2 regions of the Sutcliffiella cohnii genome follow, and region 2 is predicted to be linked to the other one. Evidence: predicted binding sites of a transcription regulator. Region 2 holds the regulator's gene; the other holds the start of a gene.
The links. The regulator NrdR, encoded in region 2, represses ribonucleotide reductase genes. The targets are predictions, from matches to a motif close to AACACNATATATNGTGTT.

Region 1: BC6307_RS14880 (vitamin B12-dependent ribonucleotide reductase) is a predicted target of NrdR. The motif match lies at 7,873-7,890, and genes of this name have one in related genera.

Annotation. Positions count from the first base shown of each region.
Region 1 is NZ_CP018866.1:2,964,675-2,974,078, forward strand. It holds gene BC6307_RS14845 (spore germination protein) at 1-521, shown strand, start outside; gene BC6307_RS14850 (GerAB/ArcD/ProY family transporter) at 527-1,639, shown strand; gene BC6307_RS14855 (Ger(x)C family spore germination protein) at 1,636-2,730, shown strand; gene BC6307_RS14860 (pyridoxamine 5'-phosphate oxidase family protein) at 2,914-3,354, opposite strand; gene BC6307_RS14865 (TetR/AcrR family transcriptional regulator) at 3,548-4,141, shown strand; gene BC6307_RS14870 (anti-repressor SinI family protein) at 4,215-4,352, shown strand; gene BC6307_RS14875 (VanZ family protein) at 4,428-5,042, opposite strand; gene BC6307_RS14880 (vitamin B12-dependent ribonucleotide reductase) at 5,180-7,747, opposite strand; gene BC6307_RS14885 (lipoate--protein ligase family protein) at 8,163-8,999, opposite strand; gene BC6307_RS14890 (rhodanese-like domain-containing protein) at 9,143-9,404, shown strand, end outside.
Region 2 is NZ_CP018866.1:3,339,659-3,349,062, forward strand. It holds gene thrS (threonine--tRNA ligase) at 1-1,059, opposite strand, end outside; T-box leader at 1,113-1,353, opposite strand; gene ytxC (sporulation protein YtxC) at 1,419-2,252, opposite strand; gene BC6307_RS16765 (replication initiation and membrane attachment family protein) at 2,438-3,838, opposite strand; gene nrdR (transcriptional regulator NrdR) at 3,925-4,386, opposite strand; gene BC6307_RS16775 (cytosolic protein) at 4,407-4,808, opposite strand; gene speD (adenosylmethionine decarboxylase) at 5,013-5,387, opposite strand; gene BC6307_RS16785 (glyceraldehyde-3-phosphate dehydrogenase) at 5,727-6,758, opposite strand; gene coaE (dephospho-CoA kinase) at 6,919-7,518, opposite strand; gene ytaF (sporulation membrane protein YtaF) at 7,568-8,203, opposite strand; gene mutM (DNA-formamidopyrimidine glycosylase) at 8,277-9,104, opposite strand; gene polA (DNA polymerase I) at 9,121-9,404, opposite strand, start outside.

The sequences.
Region 1 (9,404 bases), 370 kb from region 2:
TATCTATACTAGCTGATTCAAGGGCGAGAGTACCTTTTCCACCTGTATTAGAGGTACTTATCATTGAACTAGTTATTGAGATACTTCGGGAGGCTGGTTCTAGAATGCCTACAAAGATTGGACAAACAATTGGTATTGTAGGCGGTATTGTTATCGGAACGGCTGCTGTAGAGGCTGGACTTGCAAGTAATATATTAATTGTACTAGTTGCAACTACTGCTCTTCTATCCTTTATATCTCCAAACTTTTTAATGAGTAACGCAATACGCCTTATTCGCTATTTATTTATAATTGCTGCAGGTGTGCTTGGAATGTTTGGGCAAATGGTAACACTCGCTTGGTTAATAAATCACCTTTCCAACCTAACGTCACTTGGCTCTCCATTTATTTCGCCAGTCATTCCAAGAAAATGGTCTGATTTATTAAATAGTGTTCTCCGAGCGCCGGTTAAGTATATGACAAAGAGACCTGGAATTTCACGAGCAAAAAAAGATCTTGTTAAACCACTAGATGAGGAGTAATGTCCATGGACAAGGGAAGATTTAAAAAACTCAATAAGTACCATGTTATATTCCTCGTACAAAATATTATGATCGGAATTGGGCTTTTAACCCTTCCAAAGGACATTAGTAATGTCGGAAACAACCAATGGATTGTCCCCTTTTTGTTAGGTGTTATTGCCAATATTTCTATTTTCCCAATTGTCTATATAGGAAGAAAATTCCCAAATGACCCTTTTTTTATTGTTATTGAGAAACTATGGGGGAAAATTTTAGGGACAATTGTTCATTTATTAATTATATTTTATGGAATTTTACAAGTAGGTAATGTAATTCATTCATACTTAAGACTAGTCCAAACGGTTGCATTACCGAATTATACAGTATCATTTATGTCTATTGCTCTTTACATTCCATTAGTCACCATTGTCCTAGGGGGAATAAAATCTATTGCTCGGTTTTGTATGTTTTCTTTTTTCTTTACAGCCTGGATGATGATTTTTACAAAGTGGGCATTTCAAGCTGGGCACTGGGTTAATGTTATTCCTACATGGGAAGTAAGTTTATTGGAATGGGGCAAGTCTATCCATTATGGATTTGAAGCGTTTTTCGGTTTTGGCATATTAGCATTTTTCTTTCCCTATATCATGGATCAAAAAAGGGCATTTCTACATGCTAGCATTGGTATTTGGATTGTAGTTATTATATACGTTATTATATCGCTAGCTAGCGTAGTTTACTTTTCTGAATGGCAGCTTACTAATTTGCTATTTCCTCTACTTAATCTATTTCAAGCTGTAAAACTACCGTTTATAGAAAGAGTAGAGGTTTTCGGCACCTCACTTTGGGCATTTTTAATTTTATCTACTTCTGCAGCGTATTTATGGATCTCTAAAAAGGGATTTGATGCTATTTTCTCCAAAAATAAAAATCGTACTTGGCATCTTTACGCAGTCGCTTTTCTATCATGGATACTATTTAACGGCCCTATTCCCTTCCAAATACAACTACTTCTTTTCTATGAATGGAATATTTTTTATGGATACTTTATGTTAGCTATCCCTTATCTATTAATGATCACTTATTTATTAAAAAATATAATGGATAAATCTTCTCGTAAAGGAGGGTTCACTTCTTGAAACCGAAACTTCTTATCGCCTTTTTGTTATTACCTATTGTAGTTAGTTGTCAAAATCCAAATGTAGAGTATCCGGTTATAGAAGATTTAGGGATGGTTGGGATAATGGGTTTTGATTATGTTGATGAAAGACAAGTAAAAGTAACTATGACACTTTCTCCTACGAGAGAGGAAGAAAAAGAAAAAGTACAGCAAGGGACATCAACAGTGGAAGTTCCACATCAGGCAGTGTTAGAAATGTCAACAATATCTGAAAAAATACTATCACTAGCTCAATTAAGGGTATTATTGTTTAGTGAGGAGTATGCCGCTAAAGTTGGAATATGGGAGACTATTGAACATCTTTATAGAGATCCTAACGTCGGGGCTAATGTGTTCGTCGCTGTTATTAGTGGTTCTGCTGAAGAAGCTCTCTCGCTACCATATGAAGACAAGCCTGAAATTAATGTGTACCTTAATGAACTATTAACACCGCGAATAGCAGTCGCGTTTAATCCTTTTACTACAATACATGATTTTATTTATCGGCTTACAGACAATATCTCAGATCCTACCACCCCTTACTTAGAAGTAATCAATGAAAACTCGCTAAAAATTACGAGAGTAGCATTATTTAAAGGGGATAAATTTATTTCCACTATAAGTCCCGAAGAAGCAAAATTAGTAGAAGCATTAAAAAAAAGAAGAAACATTCCTGATATGAGCATTTCATTAAATGAAGGGGTTACGACATTACGATTTGTCAAAACCCGAATATTAATTGAAACAAATGGAGATTTACAAAACTTAACTATTTCAACTAATTTATTTGTTAACGGAAGTGTAATTGACTACGAGGGGCATAAAAAGTTGGATACGTTACAAAACCAAGTGGAATTAGAACAAAAAGTGAGCGAGCAGCTGAATGAACAGCTAAGAAAAGTAATTAAGCACTTTCAAGAGTTAGAAATTGATCCAATTGGGTTAGGAGAAAAAGTAAAAGTACGAAATAGTAGCAACTGGACAAAAGAAAACTGGAACAAGGTTCTAAAGGATGCTGAAATTAAAACGAATGTAAAAGTAACAATTGTCTCACCTGGAACAATTAGTTAACTTTTCAGTAGAGGGTTGTTAATAAAAACCATTAGAATAAACCGTTACCTCCCACCTAAACAGATGTTATATATACCGTGGAGGTGGGAGAACACTAATTCTTATACATGGCAAAACGCGGGAAGGAATTATAGAATTTCTTCTAGTCTTATATCGAATATTAATTATAAATCAACTATACGATTAGTTAATACTATATGATTGATCTCTAACCACTACCGTCTCAGGTTTGAAACGTATTAAAACATTACTGTCATCCAAATGTTTAAATCGTGGATCCCATTGTTCCATATTCTCTCCTAAATATTTCGCCAACAATCGATTTGCAATTGTATGATTAAATGGCTCAACAGTGGCAACACCTCTAAAACCCGCATGCAATACGAGACCGGTTTTCACGTCGAAATCTACGATACCGATAGCACAGTTTCTATTTACCCTTATTCTCTTTGGAAAACTATCGGAAGAAGTCCCTATAATCCAAAGTATGTTATTATTCCAAAGAAACCAAACTGGGGAATCTCTTGGAAAGTCCTCTTCGACTGTCGACAAATGCGCGAACAAAGGCTTAGCTAGGAACTGTTCCAAATCGAAACTTCTTTTCTTATCTTTAATAATTTTCACTTTTAAAACCTCTCTTTAAAAAAAGTTCATTAATTATCATTTAAAGTTATTTGTTCTTGTACCTCTTACTTCTAATCGAACTTTAACATTATTATGAACTATTCGAAATATTTTGTAAAAAACAACTTGACGAGATTAAACTTCTTATAAGATAATACTCTTGAGTAATATAATGGAATGAGGGGTTTACATAATGGGAAAAAGGGGCCGTAAGCAAGGTTCCAGTGGCGAGCATAGTAAGGCTCAATTACTATCGATAGCAGCTGATGAATTTGCAGAACATGGATATTTCTCAACGAAAATAAGCACAATTGTGAAAAAAGCTGGAGTTACGCAACCTACCTTTTATCTTTATTTTCCTAGTAAAGAAGCAATATTTCAGGAATTAGTTGGCTTGTTTCGAAACAAATTTGCTCTCCTTACGAAAAAAAGCCGACTAGAAACAGGGCTAGAATTAGATTCCCTTCCAGGAAGAATTGCCATCGGCTTAACTGCAATTTTTCAATTTTTTTATGACAATCGAAGCTTAACTAAAATTGGACTTTATCTGTCTGATGATGCAGAAGAGATAAAAAATGATATTGTCCAGCTAATCACGGAAAACTTAGAGTCTGAACAGAGAGATGGATACTTTCGGACGAATGTGGAAATGCGTACGGTTGCAGAGAGTTTAGTTGGTATTATGGAACGTCTTACTGCCACTTATTTGTTTCAAGATAAAAAAAAGCCTGAGGAATTAGCAAGAGAAATTGTTGATCTTTTATTATACGGGTTGCAAGTTAAATAACATATTTCGTTTCTACTAGAGAAAGACTGTGCTTAGGTTGTTTTACTAGCCTTTAATATTGGGGATGATTTGAATGGAAACGGTAAAGGAAAAAAGTTATGATATGCTAGACCCAGACTGGATTGAGCTTCTTTTAATCGCGAAAGAAATTGGCTTAACGATAGAACAAGTGAAGGAATTTTTGGACGAAAAGAGCATAAATGACCGATAGAATTCAGATGATTGTGGTGCAATAAGACTAGAATGAACATCTAGTATTCTAGTCTTTTATTTACTGTATATTTCCCTATCCCCAAACTTTCTTATTCCCCTTTAATCTCCTATTAATCTTCCTTTTAATAAAGACAAACATCCCATAACCAATCATAACTCCAATTGTGTTCAAAATAACATCATCAATATCTGTACTTCGTCCGATAAATAATTGTGTTATTTCGATGAAACATGTAACCGCTAGAGCAACTACTGATATCTTTTTAAGCGAACGCACTCTTCGATAAAGAAGAGGAACGAAAATTCCAATCGGTGTAAAAACAAACATATTCCCAAATATATTAACCATTGATAAACTACTCCAATTGTCTATGTTAGGATTTGCTTGAAGATATAGGAAAAGTGTCCGAAACGGGATGATATTGACGCTAGCTATTTCATTTGACCATTGTACATTAAAATAAAATTCTCCCGTCGAACTAATAATCCCCGCATCCCATTTTGGAATAATCGTTTGGGATGCTACTGCAATGATGTAAAGAGAAAAAAAGCCTAATAGCAACTCTCGCCCTACACTTGCTTGTTGTTTTTTCCTTTTCATATAAACAAATCTACCTATTATATAAAAAGGGACAGCAATTACCATATACTCTATCATTTTGTATACATATAACAGTATTAAACTCATATTCCCTCCGTTACTTCATCTTATATGTAATTTAATTGCAGTTTTAATAATACCACAATTTGGAATATTACTTTTAAAAAAGTAGCTCGTCCTAACATCTTTTTTCGTTAGGACGAGCTACTTAATTTCTCAAACGTTTATAAACCACATTTTAATTGCGCGCCGCAATCCGTACACGTGTTACAGCCGCCAATTTCTTTTACTTCCCCTACACGACAAACTGGGCAAGTGTTACCAACTTCAGAACCGAAAGTAACATTAGTCGAGCGCAGGTCATGAATTGTTTCAACTAGTACTACTGGCTTTTTCTCTTCTTCCACCATCTCTAATTGTTCTGTTACATCTCCAGCAAAGTTTTCCTCTGCTTTTAAAGTTAGAACTTGTGTGTCACGGCTACCATCCACGTAAACCGTACCACCTTTTGCACCACCTTTATATAGACGCTCGTATACTTTCTTTACTTGATCTACTGAATATCCTTTAGGAGCATTAACTGTTTTACTAATAGAGCTATCAATCCAATTTTGGATAATACATTGAACATCCGCGTGCGCCTCTGGGGATAATTCCATTGCGGAAATAAACCACTCCGGTAATTCCTCTGGATTAGCTTCAGGATGACGATCTAAATATTCTTGAACGATATCAGCTTTTACTTCCATGAACTTCCCTAAACGACCACTACGGAAATAAGAGAAGGAGAAGTATGGCTCTAATCCTGTCGATACTCCAACCATCGTTCCAGTAGAACCTGTAGGAGCAACAGTTAACAAGTGAGAGTTACGGATTCCATAAGCTTTAATGTTTTCTTTAACATCTTCAGGCATTTTACTCATGAAACCAGTTTGTGTAAACGCCTCACGTAATTTAGCTGTCTCTTCCTCTGTTTCGCCAACTAAGAATGGGAAGCTACCTTTTTCTTTCGCAAGCTCAATCGAAGCGCGGTATGCAGTTGTTGCGATCGTTTCAAATACTTCATCAACTAATTTGTTACCTTCATCTGAACCGTAAACAGATTCACAGTAAATGAGAAGATCATGTAACCCCATAACACCTAAACCAACACGTCTTTCTCCTAACGCTTGCTTTTTGTTTTCTTCTAAGAAGTAAGGTGTTGCATTAATAACGTTATCTTGCATTCTTACTCCGACTTCTACTGTACGCTTTAGTTTTTCGAAGTCGACTGTTTTTGTTTCTTTATTTGCCATTTCAGCAAGGTTTACCGCTGCTAAGTTACATACAGAGTAAGGAGCTAGCGGCTGTTCTCCACATGGATTAGTTGCTACAACTTGTTGACCGTATGCTTTTGCATTTGTCATGTCATTCGCATTATCCATGAAGAAAATTCCTGGTTCTGCGGAGTATGTTGCACAAATATTAACTAAATTCCACAGTTCACGAGCTTTAATTGTGCGATACACACGTACGCCGTGACCTTGCTTTTCCCACTCACGAACGTCACCTACTTGATGCCATTCGTTGTTGTAGTGTTCCATTTCTTCTTTGGAATAGTTTTCAACACTTGGGAAACGAAGGTCGTACTCACTATCGGTATCAACTGCTTCCATGAACTCTTTTGTTAAGCAGATGGAAATGTTTGCTCCTGTTAAGAACTCCGAATTGTGAACAGAGTATGTTCCGCCTTCTCTTAACTTAAGTTCTGCATCTCTAATAATCCCTTCACTGAAACCACCGTATCCAGGAATATGTTTGTAATTTACAATACCTTGATACATTGACTCTTCTTGTAGAGTTAACGGTGTAAATTTCAGCTTATCTTCCGCTGCCTTTTTTATACCTTCATCGTTTGTGTTTTCAATTAAATAACGTAGTATTCTAGGATTTTGCATTTTTGAAATAATGAACTCAATAATATCAGGATGCCAGTCGGCTAACATGATCATTTGAGCTCCGCGTCTGGATCCACCTTGCTCAACAAGATGTGTAAGTTTAGCAATGTCATCTAACCATGAAACAGAACCAGATGATTTACCGTTTACACCGCGAGCTAGTGTATTTCTTGGACGAAGTGTCGATCCGTTTGTACCTACACCGCCACCACGGCTCATGATTTCCATAACTTGTTTACGGTGCTCTGAAATACCTTCACGTGAATCTTGAACGAAAGGCATTACGTAACAGTTAAAGAATGTAACTTCCGTGCCTGAGCCAGCCCCATATAATACGCGCCCAGCTGGTACAAAGTTCATTGATACTAGCTCCTGGTAAAACTTCTCAGTCCATTCTTTACGTTTTTCTTCCGTTTTTTCTACTGATGCTAAACCTGTTGCATTTCTTTTTGCAATTTGTTCGTAGAAGATCTCAAGAGGTTTTTCAATAACATCAAGAGACCGTTCTACGATTCCTGTTTCTATTTCTACTTCTTTTGATAGTACACCACGATATTCTTCTTCTACTAAAACTTTTGCTTTATTGGTAGTCCAATCTATACTTTGTATAAATCCTAATCCTCTTGCTGGGAATTTTGGATCTTCTTTTATCGTTAGCACAACAAAGTCGCCTTCCGACAGTGTACGCTTTTCTGTATCTTTAAAAGCGTATCTATCTAACATTACTAAACGAGAAACACCTTTATGAGTAAGCTTCATGTCGTCAGTAATTTCATGTACTTGAGGGAATTGCTGAATATCTTTATTTAATTTCTCTCTATTCAGCTTTGATTGTTCATTAAGTGATATAACCATCATCACAACTCCTTATTCTACTAATCTTCTATATGACTATTTAAAAGTATAATCATAAAATAACACATCTATTGATGAACTTTCAACATAAAACAACTATATATAGTATATATTTTATCAACAAGAACACAACATATTGATTCAAGACCTACTATTTCTCTATTTGTCAAATCGCTAAATAATAAAAAAACAGAGATAAAATGAGAGAAATTAAGATTTAATCCTTTTCATGACGAATTTTGCGATATTTTGTAGGTTGAAAAATATCCACTACTATTAATAACTTGATGTATCAAGCTTTCTCGAAATCGATATCCAAAATATAAATAAATATTTTTTTCGTCAAAACATGTTTACTTTTAATTGTAATCATGTTAACGACGGTAAAAATAAAAAGGTACCGAGAATTAACTCGTTACCTTTTAAAATTCCATTCTTTTGTAGCGTATTTTTCATTTGCTAGCTTTTCTACATATTGTATTTCACTTTCAGAAAGTTCATAACGTTCTAGATGAATGTTTAACCCTTTTTCAAATCCTTCTTTAAAAGCTATTTTAGCTTCTTCCATCGAAACAGGAGTTTTTCTTAAAGCATTAATTGCAACTGCTTTATTTTTAAAATTCCGTTTCATTCGTTCTTTTACACGATCGTTTGGATATACAAAAAGACTAAACAACAAATCTTCATCTATATCTAGTAAAATCGAGCCATGTTGTAAAATAACACCTTTTTGCCTCGTTTGGGCACTTCCTGCTACTTTTCTACCTTCAACAACTAACTCGTACCATGAAGGCGCATCAAAGCATACTGCTGACCGGGGATTTTTCAATCCATCTTTTTCTTCCTCAGTTCTCGGAATGGCAAAATAAGCGTCCAAATCAAGCTGTTTAAACCCTTCTAATATGCCTTCTGAAATGACTCGATAAGCTTCTGTAACAGTTTTAGGCATTTCTGGATGTTCTTCGGACACAATAACGCTATATGTTAATTCTTTGTCATGTAAAACACCTCGTCCACCCGTTGGTCTTCTTACAAACCCTAACGTATTTTGATTGACTGCATCCATGTTAATTTCTTTATCTACCTTTTGAAAGTAGCCAATCGAAAGCGTAGGTGGGTTCCATCCGTAAAATCGAATGGTAGGAGGGATTTTCCCTTCACTATGCCAATCTAATAAGGCCTCATCAAGAGCCATATTAAAAAATGGGGATTGGTTGCCAGAATCAATATATCTCCAAGTTTCTTTCGCCATTTATGTTTTCCTCTCTTACTATGTATATAATGTAAGTCTAGCAAAAGATATACTAACTAGCAAAATTTTTAGTTAGAAGATGACTTTTTCGACAACCTTTTATATAATTATTTAGTACACATAGAAAAGAGGGGTTGAATACGTTGACATCATTATATGTTTTACTTGCAATAGTAGTTGCGATTATTATCTATTCTGTTATTGTTTATTTCTATCAAAGAAAAATATTAAAAACACTATCTGAGGAAGAATTCCGTGCAGGGTACCGTAAAGCACAGTTAATTGATATAAGAGAACCTAAGGAATTTGATGGTGGCCATATTTTAGGTGCTAGAAATATTCCGTTATCTCAGTTAAAAATGCGTATGAATGAGATCCGTCCTGACAAACCAGTTTATTTCTATT
Region 2 (9,404 bases):
ATAACTATGAATGCTGTTTTTATAAACCATCATATGATGAGGACAGTTCATCGGACGAAGTACTAATTGTTCATTGTCCATTTCCATCGGTGGGAACATACCGTCTTGATAGTGATCCCAGTGACCAGAAGTTTTATATAATTCTACACTTCCCATTACAGGAGTATACACATGGTCATAACCTAATTTAATTTCTTTATCTACAATGTAACGTTCGACAACGCGACGAATTGTTGCCCCTTTCGGTAACCATAATGGGAGTCCTTGCCCAACCTTTTGCGAGTTGAAGAACAAGTCTAATTCTTTCCCAAGTTTACGGTGATCACGTTCTTTTGCTTCTTCTAATAAACGTAAATGTTCGTCTAATTCCGCTTTTTTGAAGAACGCAGTACCATAAATACGTTGAAGCATTTTATTTTTACTATCTCCTCGCCAGTAAGCACCAGCGATACTTAGTAACTTGAATTCTTTAATTTTCCCAGTAGAAGGAACGTGTACACCACGGCAAAGGTCGTAAAATTCACCTTGTTCGTAAATTGTAATTGTTTCTCCTTCGGGTAGTTCACGAATAAGTTCCAATTTTAATTCATCGCCAATCTCTTCATAACGACGAAGTGCTTCTTCGCGAGAAACTTCCACTCGAACGATATCAAAGTTTTCGTTCACTATTTTCTTCATTTCTTTTTCAATTGCAGGTAAATCTTCTGGAGTTAATGCATGCTCCATATCAACGTCATAATAGAAGCCGTTCTCAATAACAGGACCAATACCTAATTTAACGCCTTTTCCATAAATACGTTTAATAGCTTGAGCCATAAGATGCGCAGTGCTATGACGCATAATAGATAAAGCATCTTCACCATCTTGTGTAATAATACTAATTTGACCATCTTCGTTTATTGGAGTACGCAAGTCTATTTGTTCGCCGTTAAAAGTTCCAGCGATGGCTTTTTTCTTTAGACCTGGGCTAATGGATGCCGCAATATCTTCTGTTGTCGTACCACGCTCAAACTCCTTTACCGCTCCGTCTGGAAATTGAATTTTTACTAATTCAGACATCCTAATCACCTCTTGTTATTATTATTTATTAAAATAAAAAACTCGCCCCTATAAAAAGGGACGAGTTATTATTCTCATCGTGGTTCCACCCTAATTCCCATTGCTCTGCAAACAAAATATACAGATAATGGCTTAGTTTGGGTAACGGAACTGCCGTCAACAACTACTGCTATTAAGGTTCGCTGTTGAAGTTTAAAGGTGGTAAGTACTTAAATCGTAATAGGAAGCTTTCAGCCTTGTCTTCCCTCTCTGAAATTCGTATTTAACTACTATTGTCCTTATCATTACTTTTCGCTTTTAAATTAAAATGAATATGTAGGTAATTATATTCTCCCTACACAATAAAATCAAGTAGTGGATTACTCAACTTTCATTTTTTTTAGCGGAAAGTGTTGATACGGTTTTATCGTAGCACGCTCTTGAAATATGTTTCGGATCGTTTGGACAAGTTGATGATCCATATGATCTGTGTATAAATAAAGTTTATTTGGAGCTATTGACACTAATGGAGCCAAAACGACTGAATCAATATAAAAGGCATAATTATTAAAATGAGTTCTGTTAATATATTTTTTTAAGTGATCTTTCGATAAGTAATTTTGTTGGCTATCGTAAAATTCAAAGTGTGTTTCATACACTAAATGGACTTCATCTAGTTTTGATTCAGCTGAAAATAACACCTCTCTCAATTGTTGAATAAACGCTTGATATTCCTGTTCCATTTTATACTCATCAATAGCCGCTTCAATAAATTGATACAACGAGTCAAAATAATGTTTAAGTCGGAAAGTTAATACAGATTCGAATGAAAATGAAACTGGATTTTCTAACAATAAATGTAGCGATTTAATTAATGTTTGGTCTCTTTCTACTAGCGATGGCAGATTAGGGATGTCGTCTCTTTCTCCGTTTAGAATGCTTTGTAATATGGATAAAATTTGTTCTTGCTCTTCTATGTCCTTATAGAAAAAGGAGTGTTCTAACACTGACAATGCCCGTTGTTGTTCTTTTTTCTTTACAAACCATCTTAACGTCTCAATCATACTTGGCTTTATTTTTTTCAACTCATGCATTTCCATACAAATTTTTTCGTTATGTAAAGAAAGTGAACTGTCACTTTTTACGAAACAATTTTTAAGTTGCTTATAAACAATACTTGCATCAGTTTCATCATGAAAGGAAATCTCAAACAAGTTTGTCCCCCCTTTATTACACCTGCTTCTATGTATATGGGGGAAAGTATTAAAAAATGATAAATCTTTATAAAAACATGAGGGGAACGTTGCGTCTCCTTCGTCGCTGCAGACACTTGCTTTCCGCGGGGAGGGAGTCGAGCCTCCTTTTAATAAAAAAACGCTAGAGGGATGTGCTCTAACGTTTACTTACCTTTATTTAATTTAAGTTTTTCTAGTCGTTCTGCGAGTTTTCGCTTATTTTCTTCTTGGGCACTAACGGTTTCTTTTTCCTCTTCTTCCTTCGTTTTTTCACTAATAAACCGATTACGATTAGGTGTATCTTTCGTTTGCTTTGTGGCTGTAGATTTGGTTTGTTTTGTTTTCGCCCAATTTTGATATTGGCGATTTTCTGCTTTTGCTAGCTCCATCGCTTCGATAACAGTTGTGACGCGCTTTCTTGCCCAATGGCTAGCTATTTTTTCCACATAATTTCGGTTTAATTTCATATCTGTTTTTAGTAAAACATAGTACAAAAGCACATTCACAACGCCTGCTGGAAGTTGTTGCTTAAACATCACATCTTCCACAATCCACAAGTCCGATATAGAAGGATCGCCACCTGAAAAATCAGACAACAGTTGTTTTGGTGAGACGTTTTCCAACATTTGAATTAACTGTTCATCTTTTGATTTCGGTTTTTTATCATCCATTTTTCTTAAATGAACTGGTTGCGTACGCTCGACTAATGTTGGTAGTCCATCTTTATTTTCTAATTGATACCAATCTCTTGCTACTTTTCTTAGTTCCTCTATATTAACGGTATCGTCATCATCGATAGCATTCATGACAATATCCTTCATCGTAATAGGATCAATATGATATAAAAATGATAATTTTGAGATAGCTTCTTCCACTTTCGGTGTAATAGATTTTCGTGGGATAACAACTTCTGAAAGACCAGCATAGAACAGCGAAAAATCAAAACCTTCATGCTTCACTTCAATTTCTTTCCCATCTTTTTTCGTAATCCATTCCAGATCTTCATCAAGCTTTGAGTCTTCTAACACCTCATCAGTTACTTGTGTCATCATACTTTCAGCCTGGATAGATGCAAACACCTCATGGAAAGAACGTGTAATATTTTGAAACGTGTTAGGAATAATTTCATCACTAAAGAAATTCTTCACTTTCACATACTTACTTTTCCCAAGACGGTTATACAAATATATATTTAACATCGGATCAGAGAAAAATGTTTCGGGAGTGAGGGGTGGTTGTAGTTCATAAACAAAAGATCTTACATTTTCCTCTTCTTTCACGAACGTTTTCAGGAGTCCAATAGCTTCAAGTTTTAAACGCTCCTGATGTATATCTTTTAAGTTACATTGCATTGTCGTCATGATACTATGGTGAGTAGACTCTTCTCCCCAAAGACGATCTTGTTCCAATTCACTCCAAAGTGTCATAAATAAACTGTAGCCTCGAAACCCTATCAAAGGTTGGTACAGCATCGTAATAATTTTTCTATCTGCTTCTTGTAATAATCCGTTCACTTTTACAACATAGCGATCAATTGGGATTAGTTCATTCCAATACCTCGTCAACTTGATCCCTCCTTCGTATCATCCAAACTTAAAACTTAATCAGAAATACGTGAAAAAGAGCCTATCATTAAGCTCTTTTTCTATCATTATTTTCTTTCGCGTTCAATTAGCTCTTTCAGCTCATCTAAAAATACATTTATATCTTTAAATTGTCGATAAACAGAAGCAAAACGAACGTATGCAATTTCGTCAATTTTTGCTAAGTGATCCATGACCATTTCACCGATAGTATTACTATTTACTTCCGACACACCTATATTTCGTAAATCTTTTTCAACGTTAATCACTATATCTTCTAACTTTTCTAAAGGAACTGGTCTTTTTTCACAAGCTCGTATTAAACCACGTAACGCCTTTTCACGGCTAAATTCCTCACGTACTCCTTCTTTTTTCACAACGATTAATGGCATTTGTTCTACTTTTTCAAATGTAGTAAATCGAAAAGAGCAAGCTTCACATTCTCTACGACGGCGAATGGAACGTCCTTCTTCGACTGGACGAGAGTCTAAAACTCTAGTTCCATTGTGGTTGCATGTTGGGCACTTCATTTAGTTCTCACTCCGTTCTTTTACTTTTCTGCATTTAATCCTGAACCGACATATGTTAATTGCTTACCAAGCTTTTCATACATTATAAAAATTAACTTTCTACTATAGCCAAAATCAGAAGGTAGTACTGTTTCCGTTGTAACAGAGAAATCGATTGCCGTTTCAAAAGGTCTTACAGAAATGACAGTAATAATCATAAAAGCTTTTTTTCCTTTACGAACTTCAACAGCTATCTCACCATGCTCCTCGGAAACTGATTTCACAGTTAAGCCATCCTCTTGATGAATAATAGTTTTTATAGCTTCGATTGCTTTTTTAGTTGTCGTTTTATAATATCGACTTTTTAATTGTTCATTTATATGATTTTCTCTCGTTTCTGTTTGAGTAGAAAAAAACGATTTAATCTTTTGTCCAATTGACATAAAAATATGACAACCCCTAACTATAGAGTATATGTATTTATTTACAGCTTGTCCTAATTTGAAAATTCCTCTAATTTTCTTCTTTTCATTCTACTTAGGATTAATCGCAAAGTAAAAATTCTTAGAAGATATTTTAAAGAAAAGACCATAAGAAAAAGAGGTGCATATACACCTCTTTCCATTTTAATTCATTTTCTTCATCTTTTAAAGTGCTTTTGCTTTCTTTACTTCAACTGGGCCCATACCACGTGGAAGCTCGATTGTTTCACGTGTTTTAGCATCTAACGCATCGGCAATATAATTCGCCGCAATATTCGGGTCTAAATCTCCGCATGTATACACATCGATACTTGCATAACCATGCTCCGGGAAGCTATGAATTGTTAAATGAGATTCAGAAATAATAACAACACCACTAATTCCTTGTGGTGCAAATTTATGAAATGCTACTTCACGAATTTCTGCTCCTGATTTAAGTGCAGCATCCACAAATGTCTTTTCTACATAATCCATGTCATTTAACTTGTTAAAATCGCAACCCCATAACTCTGAAATAACGTGACGACCAATAGTTTCCATCTCACGTTCCCCCTTTATTATTATTTACATGAATTTCCTTCAAAAACTCCGTTTAATTATTCCTACCACGGGGGAAAGTTAGTCCAGAGAGGTCCTAACCCTTTAAGTAGGAACATTACCGCTTCAAGAAGTTCACGAATCATAGTATACTTTGTTTGTTTTCTTTTTTCAATAGTTTTTCTTTAAATAAATTTAGGGGGTAATACTTTTAATATGTAGCTTGTCACAACTGGATTTTTTATATCCAAGTAAAGGGCATTACAATTTTTCCATTACGATTACATAAAAAAAGTGACTAATGATTTATATTCACCAGTCACTTTGAAAGTCTATTTACATTTATCCCGCTACTACTTTTTCGGATTGAAACATTTTTTCTGCTACAAAATTAACTAAATCCACTACTCTGCAAGAATATCCCCATTCGTTATCATACCATGCTAATACTTTTACTTTATTCCCTTCCATTACTATCGTTGATAACCCATCAATTATCGCTGAATTAGGGTTTGTATTGAAATCAATAGATACAAGTGGCTCCATTGTTACATCAACAATTCCTTCTAATGATCCGATAGAAGCCGTTTTAAACGCATCATTTACGTCATCTACCGTAACGTTTTGTTTAACGTCTACTACTAAGTCCACTAAAGATACGTTTGGCGTTGGTACTCTAAGCGCCATCCCATGTAGTTTGCCTTTCAAGTGCGGTAATACTAAAGATAACGCTTTCGCAGCCCCTGTTGATGTCGGAATAATAGATTGAGCACATGCACGAGCTCTACGTAAATCTTTATGTGGATTGTCAATATTCTTTTGATCGTTCGTATATGCATGAACTGTCGTCATTAAACCGTTTACAATTCCAAACTGCTCATCTAACACTTTTACAACGGGAGCTAAACAGTTCGTTGTACAAGATGCATTTGAAATCACTTCATGATTCTCGATATCTAACGTTTCTTCATTTACGCCCATTACAATGGTGACATCTTCATTTTTACCAGGAGCTGTTAGTACTACTTTTTTTGCCCCTGCGTTTAAATGAAGCGCTGCTTTATCACGAGAATTAAATTTGCCAGTAGCTTCAATAACGATATCTATATTAAGCTCTTCCCATGGTAATTCTTCTGGGTTACGATTATTTACTAATTGAATTCTTTTACCATTCACGATTAATGCATCATTTTCGGGAATTATTTCTCCATCGAAACGACCGTGATTTGTGTCATACTTAATTAAGTGAGCTAACGTTTCTGCTGGATAGCTCGCATTGATTGCAACGATATCGATGTTCCCCTCTTGGATTGCGCGTCTAAATACCATTCTCCCGATTCGTCCGAATCCATTAATTGCAACCTTTGCCATCATTACAATTACCCCTTTTCATATATATGTTATACTTATAAACTATAATTCTTGTAATTAGTATAACACAATAACTTTTGTTGTGTCATCAGAAATATATGTCGATTATCAACTTTTTAAACTAAAAAAACTCACCTTTAATGGCGAGTGTAATGAAGGTGAGTTATGCTTGAATTTTTTGAATTATTTCTTGTAATTGCGTTGTTGTTTCGTTTAGTGATCCGTTGTTATCGATGACGAAATCGGCTAGATTTTTTTTCTCTTTTAGAGGCATTTGTGAATGAATTCTTGCTAAAGCTTCGTCTTTTGATAGTGTATTTCTTTCCATTAGTCGCTTTAATTGAACTTCCTCGTCCACATAAACTACAATTGTTTTATCGACTAGATGTGTTAATTTACTCTCAAATAATAACGGTATGTCCATTACGACAACTGAGTAGCCTTCTTGTAAATATTGAGCAGTTTTTTCTTTCATCCTTTTTCTAATGCTAGGGTGCATAATACTATTTAACAGCTGACGTTTTTCTTCATTATGAAAAATGATACTTCCTAACGCTGCCCTATCTAATGATCCATCGTTATGTAATATAGCCGGTGAAAAAGTTTCTACTAACTTGTTTAACGTCTCTGATCCTATTTCGACAACTTCTCTGGCGATAATATCCGCATCTACAATTGGTATTCCTTTTTCTTTTAATATGTTAGCTACCGTACTTTTTCCACTGGCAATCCCACCTGTTAACCCAATAACAATTCCTGGCATGGCCAACTCTCCTTTACGAAAAAAGAGACTGCTCTAAACACCCAGCCTCTTATAATTTTATAACACCAATAACAATTAATAATACACCTGGTAGAAAAGAAAGCTTTTGAATCCAACTAACATTCGAAAATACTCGACCTAACTTAATTCCAGACACAACAAATAATGAGCACATTATTGCAACACATATCGCCATTCCCCACGGAGAGAACCCTAGAAGAGCTGCACCTATTCCTGCCCCGAAAGCATCTAAAGAAAGTGCAATCCCTAGAAAAAATGCTTCTAATCCAGTGATTGATCCAGAACGATCAAAATCAGCTTCAGTTGGCTTTTTCAAAATATTAATAACTACACCTAATGATTTTATTTCAAAATTTAGGATCAAATTCTCTCCGACTAATTCCGAATCCTTCTCATTCGAACGGAAAAATTGATATAAAACCCAAAGCCCTAAACAAATAAGGATAACTCCACCAATCGTTTCAGCAAATTGGATCGACATAAAATTCATTATTATAGTACCTAAAAACATCGCAAGTAATAAAGAAACAGCCGAACATAAAGCAATAATGGACAGAGATTTTAGTGGCATATGCATCTTTCGTAATCCGTATGTTAAACCAACACTAAAACTATCTAAACTTACGGCAAAAGCTAAAAGAAAAAGCGACATGTACTGAATCAAAACGAGCTCCTCCCTTACTATCACTAACATAGTATATGGCAGGAGCCCATTCGATGTGTTTATCCCTTTAGCTCTACTTTCTTTGACAATTTGGACATATATGTGTCCCTCTACCCGCAACTACGGACTTTTCGATAACCGTTCCACACTTTTTACACGGCTCATCATTACGACCGTACACAAAAATATCTAATTGAAATAACCCTATTTCTCCTTGAGAATTTACGTAAGAACGTACCGTACTACCGCCTTTTTCCACTGCATCTTGTAACGTTAAAATTATTTCTCGGTGCAGTGTCCTTATTTGTTCATCCGTTAAACTACTTGCAATTGTTTCTGGATGAATATTAGAACGAAACAACGCCTCATCGACGTAAATGTTGCCTAATCCAACTACTACAGATTGATCTAATAGGGCTGCTTTAATGTTACGATTTGTTCGTTGTAGTTTCTGTTTTAAGACATCTACTGTGAAGCTCTCATCAAACGGTTCTGGGCCAAGGTTTACTAACGGTTTTGTTTTTAATTCTTCACCCGGTTTAAACAGATGGTACGTTCCAAACTTCCGTACATCTTGATATCGTAATTCTGTTCCGTCTGTAAATCGAAAAATAACATGTACATGTTTATTCATCGGTTCTTCCTTTGCAAAGAGACCGTATCGACCTTCCATTCTTAAATGGGAAACCATGACATAATCGGATAACGTAAAGAGTAAAAACTTACCTCTTCTACCTATATCTAAAATTGTTTGGCCACGAAGCAATAGCTCAAATTGTTGGACATCATCTGGCTCTTTAATCATTTTTGGCCAACGAACTTCCACCTCTGCTATCGTTTTCCCTTTTACTAGTTGTACGAGCGTTCTTCTAACCGTTTCTACTTCTGGTAATTCTGGCAACTTAAATCCCTACCTTTTATTTTGCATCAAACCATGTAGGTCCGTAAGAATAATCAACTTTTAAAGGAACATCTAACTTAATCGCTCGTTCCATTTCTTCAGGAACTATTTTCTTTAATAGTTCCATTTCTTCTTTTGGCGCCTCAAAAACTAACTCATCGTGAACTTGTAACAATAATTTAGTTTTGAGCCCTTCTTCCTTCAATCTACCCGCCATGTTAATCATCGCTTTTTTAATAATGTCGGCAGCACTACCTTGAATAGGAGTGTTCATTGCCGTTCTCTCCGCAAAACTACGTA